DNA from 2 places in the Pseudoalteromonas sp. RB2-MNA-CIBAN-0110 genome. Region 2 is predicted to be linked to the other one. Evidence: predicted binding sites of a transcription regulator. Region 2 holds the regulator's gene; the other holds the start of a gene.
What was found. The regulator ArgR, encoded in region 2, controls arginine synthesis, uptake and breakdown. The targets are predictions, from matches to a motif close to ANTGAATANNTATTCANT.
Positions count from the first base shown of each region.

Region 1: AAEY68_RS01090 (arginase family protein) is a predicted target of ArgR. The motif match lies at 4,506-4,523, and genes of this name have one in related genera.

Region 1 is NZ_JBEOOQ010000001.1:254,238-260,632, reverse strand. It holds gene ppc (phosphoenolpyruvate carboxylase) at 1-2,226, shown strand, start outside; gene cdd (cytidine deaminase) at 2,363-3,289, shown strand; gene udp (uridine phosphorylase) at 3,356-4,111, opposite strand; gene AAEY68_RS01090 (arginase family protein) at 4,566-5,675, shown strand; gene AAEY68_RS01085 (transporter substrate-binding domain-containing protein) at 5,805-6,395, shown strand, end outside.
Region 2 is NZ_JBEOOQ010000002.1:129,117-140,024, forward strand. It holds gene cgtA (Obg family GTPase CgtA) at 1-644, opposite strand, end outside; gene rpmA (50S ribosomal protein L27) at 785-1,042, opposite strand; gene rplU (50S ribosomal protein L21) at 1,059-1,370, opposite strand; gene ispB (octaprenyl diphosphate synthase) at 1,793-2,764, shown strand; gene mdh (malate dehydrogenase) at 2,851-3,783, opposite strand; gene argR (transcriptional regulator ArgR) at 4,009-4,476, shown strand; gene AAEY68_RS01920 (Dyp-type peroxidase) at 4,484-5,383, opposite strand; gene AAEY68_RS01925 (ABC transporter ATP-binding protein) at 5,432-6,481, opposite strand; gene AAEY68_RS01930 (ABC transporter permease) at 6,482-8,113, opposite strand; gene AAEY68_RS01935 (Fe(3+) ABC transporter substrate-binding protein) at 8,113-9,117, opposite strand; gene AAEY68_RS01940 (hypothetical protein) at 10,055-10,570, shown strand; gene AAEY68_RS01945 (tRNA-uridine aminocarboxypropyltransferase) at 10,581-10,908, opposite strand, start outside.

The DNA of each region.
Region 1 (6,395 bases), on a different contig from region 2:
GCTCACCCAACCGAGGTTACGCGCCGTACTATTATTAACAAACACGTTGAACTAAGTGATTGCTTAGCGTCATTAGAGCGAAAAGATAACTTAGTGCAAGAGCGGGACAATATTTTAAATCGTATTGAACAGCTGATTAGCCAAGCTTGGCATACCGACGATATTCGTCGCTCTCGCCCAACGCCAGTTGATGAAGCCAAATGGGGCTATGCAGTAATAGAAAATAGCCTTTGGCATGCGGTTCCGCGCTTTTTACGTGAATTTTCAGCCAATGTTAAAGACCAGTTGAGCTTAGAGTTGCCAATAGATTACAGCCCAATTGAGTTTACATCGTGGATGGGTGGAGACCGTGATGGTAATCCATTTGTAACATCGCAGGTAACAAAAGAAGTGCTTGATCATGGTCGTTGGATGGCACTTAACTTATACATTCAAGACTTAAAAACGTTGTGCGCTGAACTCTCTATGTCAGATGCCAGTGATGAGCTTGTTGAGCTTGCAGGGCAAGAGTTTGAACCATATAGAGCGGTGATCAAAAAGCTTAAAAATCAGGTTGCAGAAACAGTGGCGCACTTAGGTGCTAAAATTAAAAATAAGCGCAGCGATTCACAAGATTTAATTACTAATATTAATCAGCTTAAGCACCCAGTTGAAGTGTGCTATCGCTCGTTATTAAAGTGTAATATGAAAGTAGTTGCGGATGGCTTATTACTTGATTTACTGCACCGTATAAATAGCTTTGGTTTGCGTTTAGCTAAACTTGATGTGCGCCAAGATTCGTCTCGCCACGGCGATGTGTTTTCAGAACTGACTCGTTATTTAGGTTTAGGCGACTACAACCAATGGCAAGAGCAAGACAAACAAGCATTTTTACTTGCAGAGCTTAACTCGCGCAGACCGCTTATTCCAAAGCATTGGCAACCAAGCCCTGATGTACAAGAAGTACTTGATACCTTTGATGTAATTGCCAAGCAAGACGAAGCAACATTTGGTTTGTATATTATTTCGATGGCACGAACAGCGTCAGACATTTTAGCAGTACAACTGTTGCTAAAAGAAAGCGGCTGTAGCTTTGATTTACCAGTAGCACCGTTGTTTGAAACACTCGACGATTTAAACGCAGGCAGTGATGTAATTACCACATTACTTGATAATGTTTGGTATCGCGGGCACATTAAAAACACCCAAAATGTTATGATTGGTTACTCTGATTCTGCTAAAGATGCCGGCATGATGGCAGCAGGTTGGGCGCAGTACGAAGCAATGGATAAACTAGTACAACTTGCTGATGCACGTGGTATTGAGCTTGTTTTATTCCACGGACGAGGCGGCACTGTAGGGCGTGGTGGTGCACCTGCTGCACAAGCGCTGCATTCACAACCGCCAGGCTCATTAAAAGGGGGGTTGCGTGTAACCGAGCAAGGCGAGATGATTCGCTTTAAATTTGGTTTACCCGATGTAGCACTGCAAAGCTTAAATATTTACGCAGGCGCAGTTCTGCAAAGTAACTTATTACCGCCACCAGAGCCAAAACCGCAGTGGCGCGAAGTAATGAAGCTAATAAGTGAGGAGTCATGTGAGCATTACCGTAATGTAGTTCGTCATGATGAAAACTTTGTACCTTACTTTAGAATGGCAACACCTGAGCTTGAACTGTCTAAGTTACCGCTTGGCTCGCGTCCTGCAAAACGTAATCCTAATGGTGGCGTTGAGAGTCTACGTGCTATTCCATGGATTTTTGCGTGGAGCCAAAACCGTTTAATGCTTCCTGCATGGCTAGGTGCGTTAACAGGCTTAAAAGCTGCGCTTAATAAGTACGGCGCAGAAACTCTAAACGAAATGAGCTTACAGTGGCCGTTCTTTAGATCGCGCCTAGAAATGCTAGAAATGGTATTTAGTAAAGCCGATTGTTGGTTGAGTGAGCATTATGATAATGCGCTGGTGGAAGATATGTACAAACCACTGGGTGTAACACTTCGTAAAGAGCTTCAAGAAGCCATTAGCTTGGTGCAATCACTTAGCCCGCAAAAAAGCCTACTAGCCGAACAACCTTGGATTAAGGAGTCGATTAGTTTACGTAACCCGTACACCGATCCACTTAACTTACTACAGGTTGAGCTTTTACGCCGTGCTCGCTCAGAGGAAAAACGCAACGAAGGTGACATTGATAATGCATTAATGATCACGATGACAGGTATTGCAGCAGGTATGCGTAATACTGGCTAACATGTTATTTTGTTAGGTATACCTATTGGTATTAAAAGGGAGCACGCGATGTGCTCCCTTTTTTTGCGTTAAATAGGCTGGTATTTAACACCTTAACCTTTTAAACTACTTAGCCATTGAATAATTAAAAAATGTTATGGCTTCAGCAACTTTTACTGTACAGCAAGATACAGCACTTACAAATTCGCACATCACATTAAACGTAGCGCAAACAGCGTCATTACGTAGTCAATTAAAATCACAACGTGGCATATTAAATTCTAATAATATTAAGCAGTTATGCGCACAACTCAATGTATCTGATGATTCATTATTACAAGGTTTAGTACCTTTGGCTTCTGAGTATGCTGTTGCGCCGGTATCAGATTTTCATGTAGGCGCAATTGTTAAAGCACTAGACGAAAGAGGCCACGTAAACTTTTACTTTGGTGCAAATGTAGAATTTAATCATCAAGCATTGAGTTTAGTGGTTCATGCAGAGCAATCGGCTATAAATAACGCATGGTTAAACGGCGCTAAAAAAATAGTTAAAATAGCGATTAGCGATGCACCGTGTGGATACTGCCGCCAGTTTATGAACGAACTCGCAGATGCGAAAGAGTTTGATATTTTATTGCCAGAGCAACACTTTAAATTGGCAGAATTACTGCCGCACTCGTTTGGGCCGACTGATTTAGGTAACGCGTTTAGCTTGTTTAATCCAGAGCCTCACCAGCAAGTATTTTCAAATGATCAACTAGATGAAAAACTAGCAAGTACAGCATTAAACGCATACGTACCCTATAGTAAAAACTTTAGTGCAGTAAAAATTAGTACATTTAAAAATGGTGATTTTTACGGAAGTTACGCAGAAAACGCAGCATACAGCCCAAGCTTGTCGCCACTACAAAGTGCGCTTAGCCAATTATTTATCGCAGGGCTTAGCTTTAACGAAAGTACAGTAAAATCAATTACACTTTTAGAAACCGCAGGCCATGAAAACCAAGCGGGTGTAGCACGTGCTGTACTTGCAAGTTTTAAAAATCTACCGGCAATAGAAGTAATTAGCGCTCAGCTAAAATAACCTCTTAAAAACAATAAAGCACAGCCAGAGCTGTGCTTTATAATTTCACTATTAATATAACCTATATTAATCAAGTAATACTTTAGCCGCTTCTAATACTACCGCTACAGATTTACGCTCAATTTCACCATGGTCAACATTTGGTATTTCTTGGCGAGTACGATTAACAAGTACGCCGGCAACACATGCAGCTTGTAAACCAAGGGCTGCACACATAGTAAATAATGTTGCTGATTCCATTTCGTAGTTCATCACGCCCAGTTTTTGCCACTCTTCGCAGCTACCTTGTAGTGATTTAGGAACGTAACCAGAATGCGTATCGTAACGCTCTTGTCCTGGATAAAATGTATCGCTTGATGCAGTAATACCAATATGAAAATCGATATTTAAGTTTTTACATGCTTGTACCATAGCTTGTGTTGCATAAAAGTCAGACACAGCAGGGTAGCTAAGAGGAGCAAAATGCTGGCTTGCACCGTCTAAACGTACAGACGCTTGGCTAATTAAAATTTCGCCTTCGTTGATATGTGGCTGAATCGCACCTGTTGTACCAATACGTAAAAATTTACGCACGCCAAGTTGTGCTAATTCTTCTACTGCAATCGACGTAGATGGACCACCAATACCCGTAGAACAAACAACCACCGAATGGCCGTTTAGTTGACCTAAGTAAACATGAAACTCACGAGTTTGAGCAAGGCAGGTTGGGTTGTCTAGGAATTGTGAAATGCGTGCAGCACGATCTGGATCGCCCGGTACAATCGCAAGTTTTGCACCTTTAAGATCGTCAATACATAGTCCTAAGTGAAATACCTTTTCCATAGCTAAGCCTTTTTATAATAAATTGTGTCAATCTAGCATCATTGCTAGAAACGTTTATCAAGTACAGGACGATTGTCCGTTTTATCTTAACTCCTCCAATTAAGTCTTAATAATTTTAAGGATTAATTTGATTTATTCATCAACTATGAATATTCAATCAAGTGCTTATATACGTAGGCTTGTTGTGCTGTTGACATGTTCAAGCAGACATAATAAGTATCAACCAAGCGCGTAACTACAATTAAATAGTTTATGGTAAATGTTCATTAATATTAAATTAATTCAATGGCTTAAATTTTTATTAAGCACGTAAAAGATAACGTGTTTATTTATATTAGGTACAGACTTATTTAGCAAAGTGGAATTTATTTGAAGTTTAGGCACTTTTGGTGATTTTGCATAACTAATCAAAAGTAATTAGCTACGTACAGAATAAAAATCGAAGGAGTTTATTATGAGCACACAATTTGAAGCATTTAAAAACAAAGTTGAGCACTGTTTGTGCGCACCGGGTGATGGCGTATACACAGTAAATACTGCAAAGGAGCGCAAAGCCGCACTGCGTAATAAACTTTATGGACAAACTGAAAACGTTGATAATTTGTGGCGCGAGTCTTTAAATGAATTACCAAATTCTCCACATAAAGCCGTTATGTTAGGTATTAGCTCAGACTGTGGCGGTGGTATTTTGCGCGGTGCAAACTGGGGGCCACTGTTTGTGCGCTCAGCTTTAATTGATCAGCAACCGCAGTGTCACTCGTTTGATTTAGGCGATGTACGTGTAATCCCACATTTACTTCATGATAAATACCTAAATGACGCAACCATTTCTAATTGCCAAAAAGCCCTATACGGTAATGAAGATAACGACTATTACGTAAGTCCGTTATCAATCACAGAGGATGTATGCGACAGCTTTTACGCGACATTTAAAGATAAAGGGATATTTGGTATTGGTGGCGATCACTCAATTAGTTACCCACTTACCAAAGCGTACTTAAAAGCAAAACGTGAGCAAGGTAAGCGTACCGCTATTATTCACTTTGACGCGCATACCGATTTACTCGTTGAGCGCTTAGGCATAGATTTATGTTTTGGCTCGTGGTGTACACATATTTTAGAATTTTTACCAGCGCCACATCATTTAATACAATTTGGTATACGCTCAAGTGGCAAGCCTAAAGCGCACTGGGAAAGTACCTTTGGCGTTAAGCAACATTGGGCACATGAAATCATTGAGCGCGGCGCAGCAGCGGTTGCTGCCGACGCTATTGCACAATTAAAAGCTGATAACGTTGATGAAGTATACGTAAGCTTTGATATTGATGCGCTTGATGCAGAGTTTGCATCTGCCACAGGCACGCCAGAACATAATGGTTTAACACCACAGCATGCGCTTGATATTTTATCAGCCATTGCGGATGAGTTTCCGATTACGGGTGCGGATATGATGGAAATAGCGCCATTTACCGACAGCTCTTTAGTTGGCCAATCAAGCTCTGAAACGACACTTAGAGAAGGCGCTAAAATTTCAGCCTTTTTAATTAGTGCGATGAACAAGTAAGCTGTATGAGCTATAAATACTAGCACTATCAGCGTATAAGTGTGCATTACATGACTAAAAACTAGCAGTTCATAAAGCCTCAGCTATATTTATTAAATACTTATAATGAGTTAGTTGAGGCCTTGCTGAATGAAATTATTGATCTTTTTATTGTTCATTAGCTGTATTAAAGTTGATGCAACTGAAATCACAATAGTAACGGAAGTATTTCCGGACTTTCAGTATCTCAATGAAGATAATAAACTCGTTGGCCGTTCTGTCGATAAAGTTTATAAAGCGCTAGAAGGCACTGGTATAAAATACACTATGTTGGCGCATAGTTGGGCCATATCTTACAATGCAGCGCTACGCGATAAAAATACCTGTATATTTTCAATTGTTCGATTACCTAATAGAGAAAGTAAGTTTAACTGGGTAGGTGAACTGGAAAGCTTTGATTCAGCCATTTATGGTCTAAAGTCCAGAGGTATAAAGTTAAATACTCTCAATGATGCTAAAAAATATAAAATAGCAGTACTGCGTGATAACTTTAGTCATCACTATTTGCTTGAGAGGGGCTTTAGTGAGAACAAGCATTTATTACTCATCGATAGCCTAGATAAAATAGATAAACTCATAAGCACTCGTCACCATATACTTGATTTTGTTATCCTCAACAAAAAGCAATTTAACTACCGAGTTAAAACAGAGCCTAAGCTTGAGTTACTCGAACCATTACTA
Region 2 (10,908 bases):
GGAATATCGGCTATAACAAATGATTTATTTGCTTCAGGACGTACTACACCTAAATTAGGAATAAGCGTCGTGAATGGATAATCAGCTACTTTTGGTCTTGCTGCAGATACACTACGGATAAACGTAGATTTACCTGCATTTGGTAATCCTAGTAAGCCTACATCAGCTAATAATAGTAACTCTAACTTTAAGTTACGTACTTCACCGGGTGTGCCCAATGTTTTTTGACGAGGTGCTCGGTTAGTACTTGATTTAAAACGTGCATTCCCCAAGCCGTGGAAACCACCTTTTGCAACCAAAATTCGTTGACCATCTTGAGTTAAGTCACCAAGTCCCTCTTGGGTATCAACATCCATGATGCGCGTGCCTACAGGCACCATAACAAATAAGTCATCGGCTTTTCGGCCTGTACAGTTACGGCTACGACCGTTAGTACCACGTTCAGCTCTATGAAAGCGCTCAAACTGATAATCAATTAGGGTATTTAAGTTTTCATCAGCTTGTAGATAAACACTACCACCGTCTCCACCGTCACCGCCGTCTGGTCCACCATCTGGAACATATTTTTCACGACGGAAAGACACGATGCCGCTGCCACCGTCTCCAGCTTCTGCGCGAATTTCTACTTCATCTACAAACTTCATGATTACTCACTTTAGGGATTGGCTTGTTTAATAACTCTATTATATACCCAAGCCAACACAAATGCAGGCTTGGGTATATATTTTGACTGACTACAAAACAAAAAACCCCGCAAAGGCGGGGTTTTTAACTACCTTACTGATTACTCAGTTACGATAGTTACGTATTTACGGTTTAAAGGACCTTTTTGTTCAAACTGAACTTTACCATCTGCTTTTGCGAAGATAGTGTGGTCTTTACCGATACCTACGTTAGTACCAGGGTGGAAACGAGTTCCACGCTGACGAACAATGATGCTACCCGCTAGAACTGATTCGCCACCAAAACGCTTAACACCTAGGCGTTTGCTTTCTGAATCGCGACCGTTACGAGTACTACCAGCTGCTTTTTTATGTGCCATTTCTAAGTACCTCTAATTAAGCGCTAATGCTAGTGATTTTAACTTCAGTGAACCATTGACGATGGCCCATTTGCTTACGAGAATGCTTACGGCGTCTAAATTTAACAACCTTAATCTTCTCACCGCGACCATGTGAAACAACCTCAGCTGTTATCTTGCCACCGTTTACGAACGGTACACCGATCTCGATTTTCTCACCATCAGCAACTAAAAGTACTGAATCAAATTCTACTGCCGCACCAGTTTCAACGTCTAATTTTTCAAGACGAATCGTTTGACCTTCAGTCACACGATGCTGTTTACCACCACTTTGGAAAACCGCGTACATAATTAACTCCGTCTGTGCACCCTCAAATCGGCGCAACTAAAATATTCTTCGATAGGGCGCGAAGTTTACGCTAACGCGAAATAACTAGCAAGCCTATTTTGTAATTAAAATGAATAAAAAGTAGCTGCTTTGAGAGCAATTCAATATTTACCCCATTTTATATTAATTAGCCCTTTTGCCAAGCGCTTTTTAACTCTTAGTCGAAATAAATTAATGTACTCAAATATGACCCTCACAGCTTAATATCTAAGCACACCATAAACTGCATATTGATTATCAATTAATCAGTTATCTTGGCTAATTCAGTCTAAATTAAGTACTTTAATAGTGTTTTTTCAATCAATCGTCACAAAATATCGAGCTAGTGCATTTTTTGTTGTACAATCTGCGCCGTTCACACATAAAAATTGGCTCGGAGATCAATGGATATAAAAGCTATCCAGGCGTTAATCGAAAGCGATATGAATGACGTCAATCAACTTATACATGCGCAAATGCGCTCAGATGTGGCGTTAGTTAATCAGCTTGGTTTATATATAGTTAGCAGTGGCGGCAAACGCGTTCGTCCAATGCTCGCGATTTTAGCAGCCAAAGCGCTCGGTTATCAGGGTAAAGATCACATAACACTTGCAACAATTGTTGAGTTTATTCATACAGCAACGCTATTGCATGATGATGTTGTAGATGAATCAAACTTACGACGTGGCACGCCTACAGCAAATGCTGAATTTGGTAATGCTGCTAGCGTATTGGTTGGTGACTTTATTTACACTCGTTCATTTCAGCTTATGGTTGGTCTTGGAAAAATGCAGATTATGCAAGTACTTGCCGATGCAACAAACATTATTGCTGAAGGTGAAGTATTGCAGTTAATGAACTGCAACGACCCAGATACGACCGAAGCCAGTTATATGCAGGTTATTTACTCTAAAACAGCTAAGTTGTTTGAAGCAGCGACAGGCCTTGCTGCCATTATTACTGAGCAAGACCAAACTACTCTCGATGCACTAAACCTATATGGTATGCATTTAGGTACTGCGTTTCAGCTAGTAGACGATGTACTCGATTACAATGCAGATGCTGAGCAGTTGGGTAAAAACATTGGTGATGATTTAGCTGAAGGCAAACCAACGCTTCCACTTATTTATGCTATGCAACATGGTAGCGAGCAGCAAACGCAGCTTATTCGTGATGCAATAGAGCACAGTAATGGTATGGAGCATTTAGAAGAAATTTTATCGGCACTAAAGCAAACTAATGCGCTTGAATTTACAATGCAAAAAGCAGAGCTTGAAGCTGACAAAGCTATTGCGTGTTTAGACTTTTTAGCTGAGTCTGACTATAAGCAAGCACTCATAAGCCTTGCTCGTATTGCGGTTGACCGCGACCACTAGTTTTAACTAGTTACACAGTGTGAAATTAATTCTGAGCAATAAAAAAGCCTGCAAATGCAGGCTTTTTTGTTATTCTACTTTGGCTATTACGCCATGAAATCAACACCTTCTTTGATGTCTTTTTTCAGTGTTTCAAGCATGTCATTTTTTGCTTTTGTTTCAAATGCGCTTAGTTCGCCGTAAGAAAGAATTTCTTCTACGCCGTTTTTACCTAAACGTACTGGATGTGCAAAGTACTCTGCATCGCCATTTTCAACAGCAACGTAAGCGTAATCTACAACTTCTTCACCTTGTAGGCCTTTAACTAAAGACATACAAAAACGAGCTGCAGCAGCACCCATAGATAGCGTAGCTGAACCACCGCCTGCTTTAGCATTTACAACTTCAGTACCCGCATTTTGGATACGTGGAGTAAGTGCAGCAACTTCTTCATCTGTGAAAGAAACACCTTCAACTTGAGAAAGTAGAGGAAGAATAGTTGTGCCTGAGTGACCACCAATTACTGGTACTTTAACAGTTGCTACGTCTACGCCTTTAAGTTCAGCAACAAATGCTTCTGAACGAATAACGTCAAGCGTAGTAATACCGAATACACGTTTAGCGTCGTAAGTACCTGCTTTTTTGAATACTTCAGCAACGATTGGAACTGTGCCATTTACTGGGTTAGTAATAATACCTACTAACGCTTTAGGACAGCTAGCAACAATGCCTTCTGCTAAAGTTTTGATGATACCAGCATTTACATTAAATAAATCAGCACGATCCATACCTGGTTTACGTGGCATACCCGCTGGGATAAGAACGATGTCAGAGCCTTCAAGCGCTTTGTTTAATTCGTCTGCGCCAAAGCCTGCTACTTTAACATCTGTTGGGATGTGAGAAAGGTCAACCGCAACACCTGGTACTACTGGTGCAACATCATAAAGTGATAATTCAGAGCCAGCTGGTAAGCCTGTTTTTAATAATAAAGACAACGCTTGGCCGATACCGCCTGCAGCACCTAATACAGCAACTTTCATTGGAATTCTCCGTAATTTGAGGTAGGAAACATTTGTGGCTCTTAAGATAATGAAATTAGCGACTAAAAACAAATTTATCCTGTCTATTTCAAGTATATTTTCGACCATAGTCGTAAACTTTTGTGATTTAACGCATCAAACTGGCAAGTTAACTAAACAACTGCTGCATAATTATTCATTTTTGTGTAGAATTTGCGGCATAAATAACAAAAACGAATAAAGACTATGCAACCACAAGATAAACAAGAAGCACTGGTAAAAGCATTTAAATCACTATTAAAAGAAGAAAATTTTGGCTCTCAAGGCGAAATAGTTGATGCATTAAAAGATCAAGGCTTTGACAATATAAGCCAAAGTAAAGTATCGCGCATGCTAAGTAAATTTGGTGCTGTACGCACACGTAACGCCAAACAAGAAATGGTTTACTGCTTACCTGCTGAAATGGGTGTACCTACGGCTAAAAGTCCATTACGCCAATTAGTAATCGACATTATGCACAACGAAATGATGATCATTATTCGTACCAGTCCAGGCGCCGCTCAGCTTATCGCTCGTTTATTAGATTCATTAGGTAAAGCAGATGGCGTACTAGGAACAATTGCAGGCGACGATACTATTTTTATCGCTCCTGCTAAAATATCTGAAATAGATGTAACACTTGAACGTGTTCGCATTTTATTTGATACGGTTTAATAGCAAACTAAATTTGTTTTAAAAACCCGACTGAAGGCGCAAAGAAAGCAGAACCCATATCGGCTTGAGTAAAATCAAGCCAGTGGTCGTAACAATCCCCTTCCCCTAAACGACTATTAAGTACTTTTTCAAATGCGGTGCCCGTACAAGAGCATGTAATTGATAACATTCCCTGCTCATACACATCGCCATAAGGCATGCTCTGATTTAATAATAGCGGTTGTCCGTCTTCGTCTTTTAGCTCACTTCGCGAAGCATGGCTGGTTTCAATCGCAGGGGTAATTAGCGTGTTATCAAGGCGCGTACGTCCCATTATTTGTTCTTGCTCGCTCAATGATAAGTGCTGCCACATAGTTAAATCATGCTTATAACGCTGTACATGAATATAACTCCCCTGATCTTCAAAATTGCCAGGGTTACTAATTAAAGCCGTAGCGCGCTTTTTTCTTCCATGTGCGGTGTCGCCACCATAAATAAAACCATTAAAATCACGACCATCTAAAAAGCGAAAATTACGAATTTGCTCCACCAGCTCAACATCGGGGGCAAATAGTTTTAAAATTTGCAGCGCAAATAAATGGTTAACGTCTTCACGGTCAGAGCGAATTTGCACAAATAAATCGCACGGTTGTACGCTCATTTGATGATCGCTATGGTTTATATTAGGAAAGCTCTGTAATTCGCTTGGGATGTATTCAGGGAGGATATGCGGCCAATATTGCGCACCAATAGCAACCATACAAGAGAGCATTGATTCTGAAAATTGATCGCTAAATTCTTCTTCAATAGCGCTTACTTGTTTTAACTTTGCGCGAAGTGATTCATCTTGACCATCAAACACATTAAAAAATAAGTGCAAACCGTGTAAGTTTGCTTCAGCACAAATCCCTGATTGCGCTTGCGCCATTGTTATTCCTTAGTTTTATAGATAAAAACACAGCGAATAACAAATTAATTACGATTCGAAAAAATTCACCGTGTGAGGTTTTATTTTTATTATAACCTGCTCATTATTTTCAAATGACTGGCCATATTGTGCAGCAACTTCAATTTCTTGTTCATCAATAACAAGTGAATAAACATACGCCGAACCAATAAAGCGACGACTTATGATTGTAGCTCGCTTACTAAATTTGTCACTTTGGTTATCTGCCACTAATTCTATTTGATGGGGACGTACATATATAAGCCCTATGCTTACGTCATGCTTACTCTCAACATAAGATTCGACTAAACCAAATGGTGTTTTGTATTCAGTTGCTGTTAATACTTCTGCGCTCAAGTATATGCCTTGACCCAGAAACTCTGCAACCTCCTTTGAACATGGAGCTGCAAAAAGCTGCTCAGGCGTGCCTTGTTGCTCAATTTTACCGCGATGCATAATGGCAAGTGTATCTGAAAAGGCAAACGCCTCTTCTTTTGAATGTGTAACAAACACAGCAGATACTTGGGTTGCCTTAATAATTCGACGTATATCGGCAATTAATTCAAAGCGTACTTGTGTGTCGATATTTGAAAAGGGCTCATCAAGTAGCAATAAACTAGGCTTATAAGCTAATGCACGAGCAATAGCTACACGCTGCTGTTGGCCACCCGATAACTGATGCGGGAACCTGTCGGCACAGCCAATTAAATGTACCAGCTTAAGCATTTCATCTACGCGTTGCTGCTTTTGAGCTTTACTCATTTTACTAAGCCCAAATGCGATATTATTTGCCACCGTCAAATGCGGAAACAACGCATAGTCTTGAAACATCATGCCGATGTTTCGGTGCTCAGGCGAGACAAACGATTGCTCATCACTCACTAATTTACCGTCTATAAAAATAGACCCTTGCTTAGCTTCAATTAAACCTGCAATCGCTTTTAACGTGGTCGTTTTGCCGCACCCACTCGCTCCGAGTAGACAAACAATTTCATCTTTACCCACTGTTAAATCTAAATCGTGAATAACCTTTGTACCGTTATAGTGATAGCTCACGCCTTGTAAAATTAAACTACTCATTTAACTACGCTGCTCCATAGAACGATTAATAAAATACAAAGGAATAAACCCAACAATAACAATAAATAATGCCGATATAGAAGCAAGCTCTAACTGCTCGTCACTCACATACTGAAATACATGAGTAGCTAAGCTTTCAAAATTAAACGGCCTGAGCAATAGCGCAGCCGGCAGTTCTTTCATGCACTCAATAAATACCAATAAAGCAGCAGTAAGCAATCCTCTTCGCAGTAAAGGTAGGTGCACTAAACGCAGTGTTTGTCCTTGGCTTTTACCCATTGATTGGCTTGCCATATCAAGTGATGGGCTAATACGTAAAAAACTCGACTCAATTGCTCCGTGTGCAATGGCGTAAAACCTAACAATATAAGCAATAATAATAGTAAGAATGCTACCTGTAAGCAGTAAGCCAATATCTAAATTATACGGCTCGAGCGCTGTGTTAATGGTGTTCTCTAATAATGTAAGTGGTAACAAAACCGCAATAGCGAGTACTGTGCCAGGCAACGCATATCCTGTGCTTGCTAAACGCCCAGGAATAAGCGGATACGTTTGCTTTGCCACACGCTGATAAAAAACGACAAAAATACTCAACGTAATCGTTATTAGGCTCACAACCCCAGCCACTTTTAAACTTTGCCAAGCGTAACTAAAAAACTCTACATTCCATGCTTTATCAAAGTAGGTAATGGCGTAATTTATAAGTACTGCAATAGGGATTACAAACGCGATAAATAAAATAAAGCTGCAAAATGCCGTTGCGAGCCAAGCTGACTTTCCTTTTAATACATAGAGAGATTCACTATTTACACTTGATTGGCGCTCAAATACCGCTTGGTTACGACGACTAAAGCGCTCTGCCATTAATGCTAAAAATAACAGTAATAACATCACACCCGATATTTTAGCTGCCGCTGTAAGTGAGTAATAACCAAACCACGTATCGTATACGGCAGTCGTTAATGTACTTACGGCAAAATAACTCACTGTTGCAAAGTCAGCCATGGTTTCCATACTTATAAGCGCAAGAGCCGCCACAATAGCCCCACGAGAGAGTACTAAGCTTACTTTAAAGAAACTTTGCCAAGGAGATAATCCCATTAACTGGCTAGCTTGTACTAATTTGAATGACTGCTCGCGAAGAGCCGTTTTAAAAATCAAAAATAAATACGGATAAAGCACCAAGGCAATCATAACGATGGCCCCGGGTAATGTACGTATATCAAAAAACCAATAGTCATTAGGCGATTGCCAGCCAAACCATTCTCTCAGCGCTATTTGCACCGGGCCCGCATAATCTAATAAATCAGTGTATACATAGGCAATAATATAGGTGGGCATAGCAAGGGGCAGCATAAGTGCCCATTCAAACTGTTTTTTACCCGGGAAACTACAGTAAGCCGTTAGCCACCCAAGTGGCAAAGCTATGGCGCAGCTAAGGACGCAAACACCTAAAACAAGCAATACGGTATTGGTTATGTAATCCCAAAGCACGGTATCCCACAGGTGGGAAAACACCTCAGAGCTACCTTGTAGAGATTCAAAAAGAAGAAAAAACAACGGGGCCGATAGAATTAAGCCAGTCGACCACGCAAAGAGCTGCCATTTAGACAGCTTAAATTTATTAGTCATTAAAGATCGAACTTCACCTCATCAATTAGCTTAAGCGCTAACGGACGATATTTACTAATCTCATCAAGTGGCAAGCTGTCTTCTTTAAAACTCCCCCAAGAGGCAACCAAACTTGATAGTTCAACACCCGACTTAACTGGATACTCCATATTTAATGAGGCATACATGTTTTGTGCTTTGCTGTCGGTCATATATTCTATGAGCTTTAATGCATTTTCAGGGTTTTTAGCATATTTGGTAATAACCGCACCCGAAACATTTATGTGTGAGCCACGATTAGTTTGATTCGGAAAGTTAATATTTACGGCCTCTGCCCAACCTTTTTGCTCTTTATCTTCTAGCATTTTACCAAGATAGTAACTATTACCTAATGCCAAGTTACATAAACCTTCTTTAACTGCTTTAACTTGAGCACGATCGTTACCTTGAGGTTTACGTGCTAAATTAGCCTTAACACCTTCAAGCCACTCTTTGGTTTGCGCTTCACCATGGTGTGCAATCATAGAAGCCACTAAACCTAAGTTATATGGATGTTTGCCTGATCGCGTACAAATTTGTCCTTTGTATTTAGGATCTGCTAAATCTTCATAAGTGAGCTTAGGTAACTCACCAACTCGCTCTTTTGATGAATACACATTACGCACTCGCTTAGTGAGCGCGACCCATTGGCCATCACCGTCACGAAAAGCTGCAGGCACGTTATTATTTACACTGTCACTTTTTATAGTTTGTGTTAATTTTAAATCTTCTAATTGAATAAGCGCACTAAAATTAGAGGTTAATACTAAATCGGCTTTACTGTGTTTACCTTCGCGTTTAACACGCTCAATTAACCCTTTTTTAGCAAAAACAACATTGGTTTTTATTCCCGTTTGTTTTGTAAAATCTTCTAAAATTGGCTGAATCAAAAACGGCTGACGAAAAGAATAGATATTAACAACGTCACTTGCAAAGGCTGGTGCCGATGCTGCTAATCCTAAAAAAAGTGTAAATACTGTCTTCATTATTTCACCTAAATAATTGTTATTATCATCGAATTCTACCGCGCTCATTCAAAAAGTGCACACTTTAAATAAATGTAAATATGTAAATAACGCCCAAAAAGGAAATGCAGTGTAAGAGATGTCTCACGGATGTGACAGCTAATGAGTAAAAATCAAGATAAAAAACACACAAAAACCTCCTAAGCAACTGTATTTATTGAACATTTACATTATTACTATTGCATAAATACTAATTGAATGTAGTTTTATCCCTATTTTAGTTGCTCTATTGCACTATAATTTACGCATCAACCAAGCAATGACGCTTATTGAGTAAAAGGAAATGGACTGCTTACTCAACCAACCAATGATTAGGTTACCAGGACAACACGGATTTTAGGACAGGCTCAGGATGAGTATCACAACGCGATGTTGTAAAAAGGACAGCGTCAGGAAGATGCGAAAAGGATAACAACACGGCTAAGTTGTTTAACAGGATGTTTAAGGAATAAATGGACAGGCCTTTAAGGCAACACAATGGATTGGTTAAAATAGGGATACACTAGGAAGTGTAATTAAGGATTTGGTAATAGTATTTACCCTACAGGATGTTTAGGAATTTAAGGATACAGGCCCGGATGGTCTACATTACATAGAACTAAAAAGTAATATAGTAATAAACATGGATTAGTAAAAATTGGAGTTGATTAAGTTCAATTGCAGGATGCAGAAAATTAGAAGATTCCGCAAGCGCGCCTAGAGATAGAGCGCGCTTTTCTTTGCCTAAAATTTGGGTTTAGTAAAGCTCTAAGCAACTACCACTAACTTTTGCAGGGTAATACTGCATCCCAGCTAATCAATATTAATACCTTCAAATACTTTATTAATATTTTAAATTTCGCTAAGTTTTTCATTAATTGCGCCGATAACTAAGTAACGCAAGGATCATAAATACTCAATGGATATGAATTTTAAAACGCCGCAAAGCAATACCTTTTTATGTAAAGTATCAGACGCAAGTACAGCAAAACCAATTGGCGTTTTTAGTGCCCAAACTCCCAACGAAAATCCGTATAAAGCTTTATTTAGCCCCAAAGGTTATAACTTTTTAAATATGCCAATGAGTGAGTTTAAAAACATACTTAACGTAATTATCCAGTTAGAAAGCGATATTTCTATTAGTAAATGGGGTGAGGGTTCTCGACCTGATGAATTTAGTTATCAGCTTAATAGAATATCTAACGCTATTGCGACTACTCACTTTAAAGGAAAAACCGATATTAGCTGTTACTTTTTAAAGCGAGTCGAAGAGGCTAAGGATATGATTGGTGAGGACTGCACCTCGTTTATTCAGGCTCACAATAGCGTAAGCCAATTATATAATACGGTTTTACAATTAACATCTGAAGAAGGCTTCAGAGCAATTCAAAATAAAGCACTTGCTCACTTAAAAGAGCAGCAAGCTTTCGCTTAACTGCGTAAAACTACTCTTCTAGCGGTCGGCCTTTATTGCGCTTACCAAGCAAATACGCATCACGAAACTTAATAAAATGCTGTTCTAATTTAGAAGATGCATCCATTTCTCCCGCAAGCGCTAGCACCATAATAGCCACTTCAGCAGTGCCTAGTTGATGCGCATGAGGGGCAACACGTAATCGGTAATCAGATAGTTTATCAGCAGTAACAGAAAGTACAGGCAAGTTATCTAAGTATGGGCTTTTGCGAATCATTTTTTTAGCTTCACGCCAGGTACCATCTAAAAATATAAATAGCGGTTTTTTACCCTCTTCAATACTTATTTCGGTAATGGCC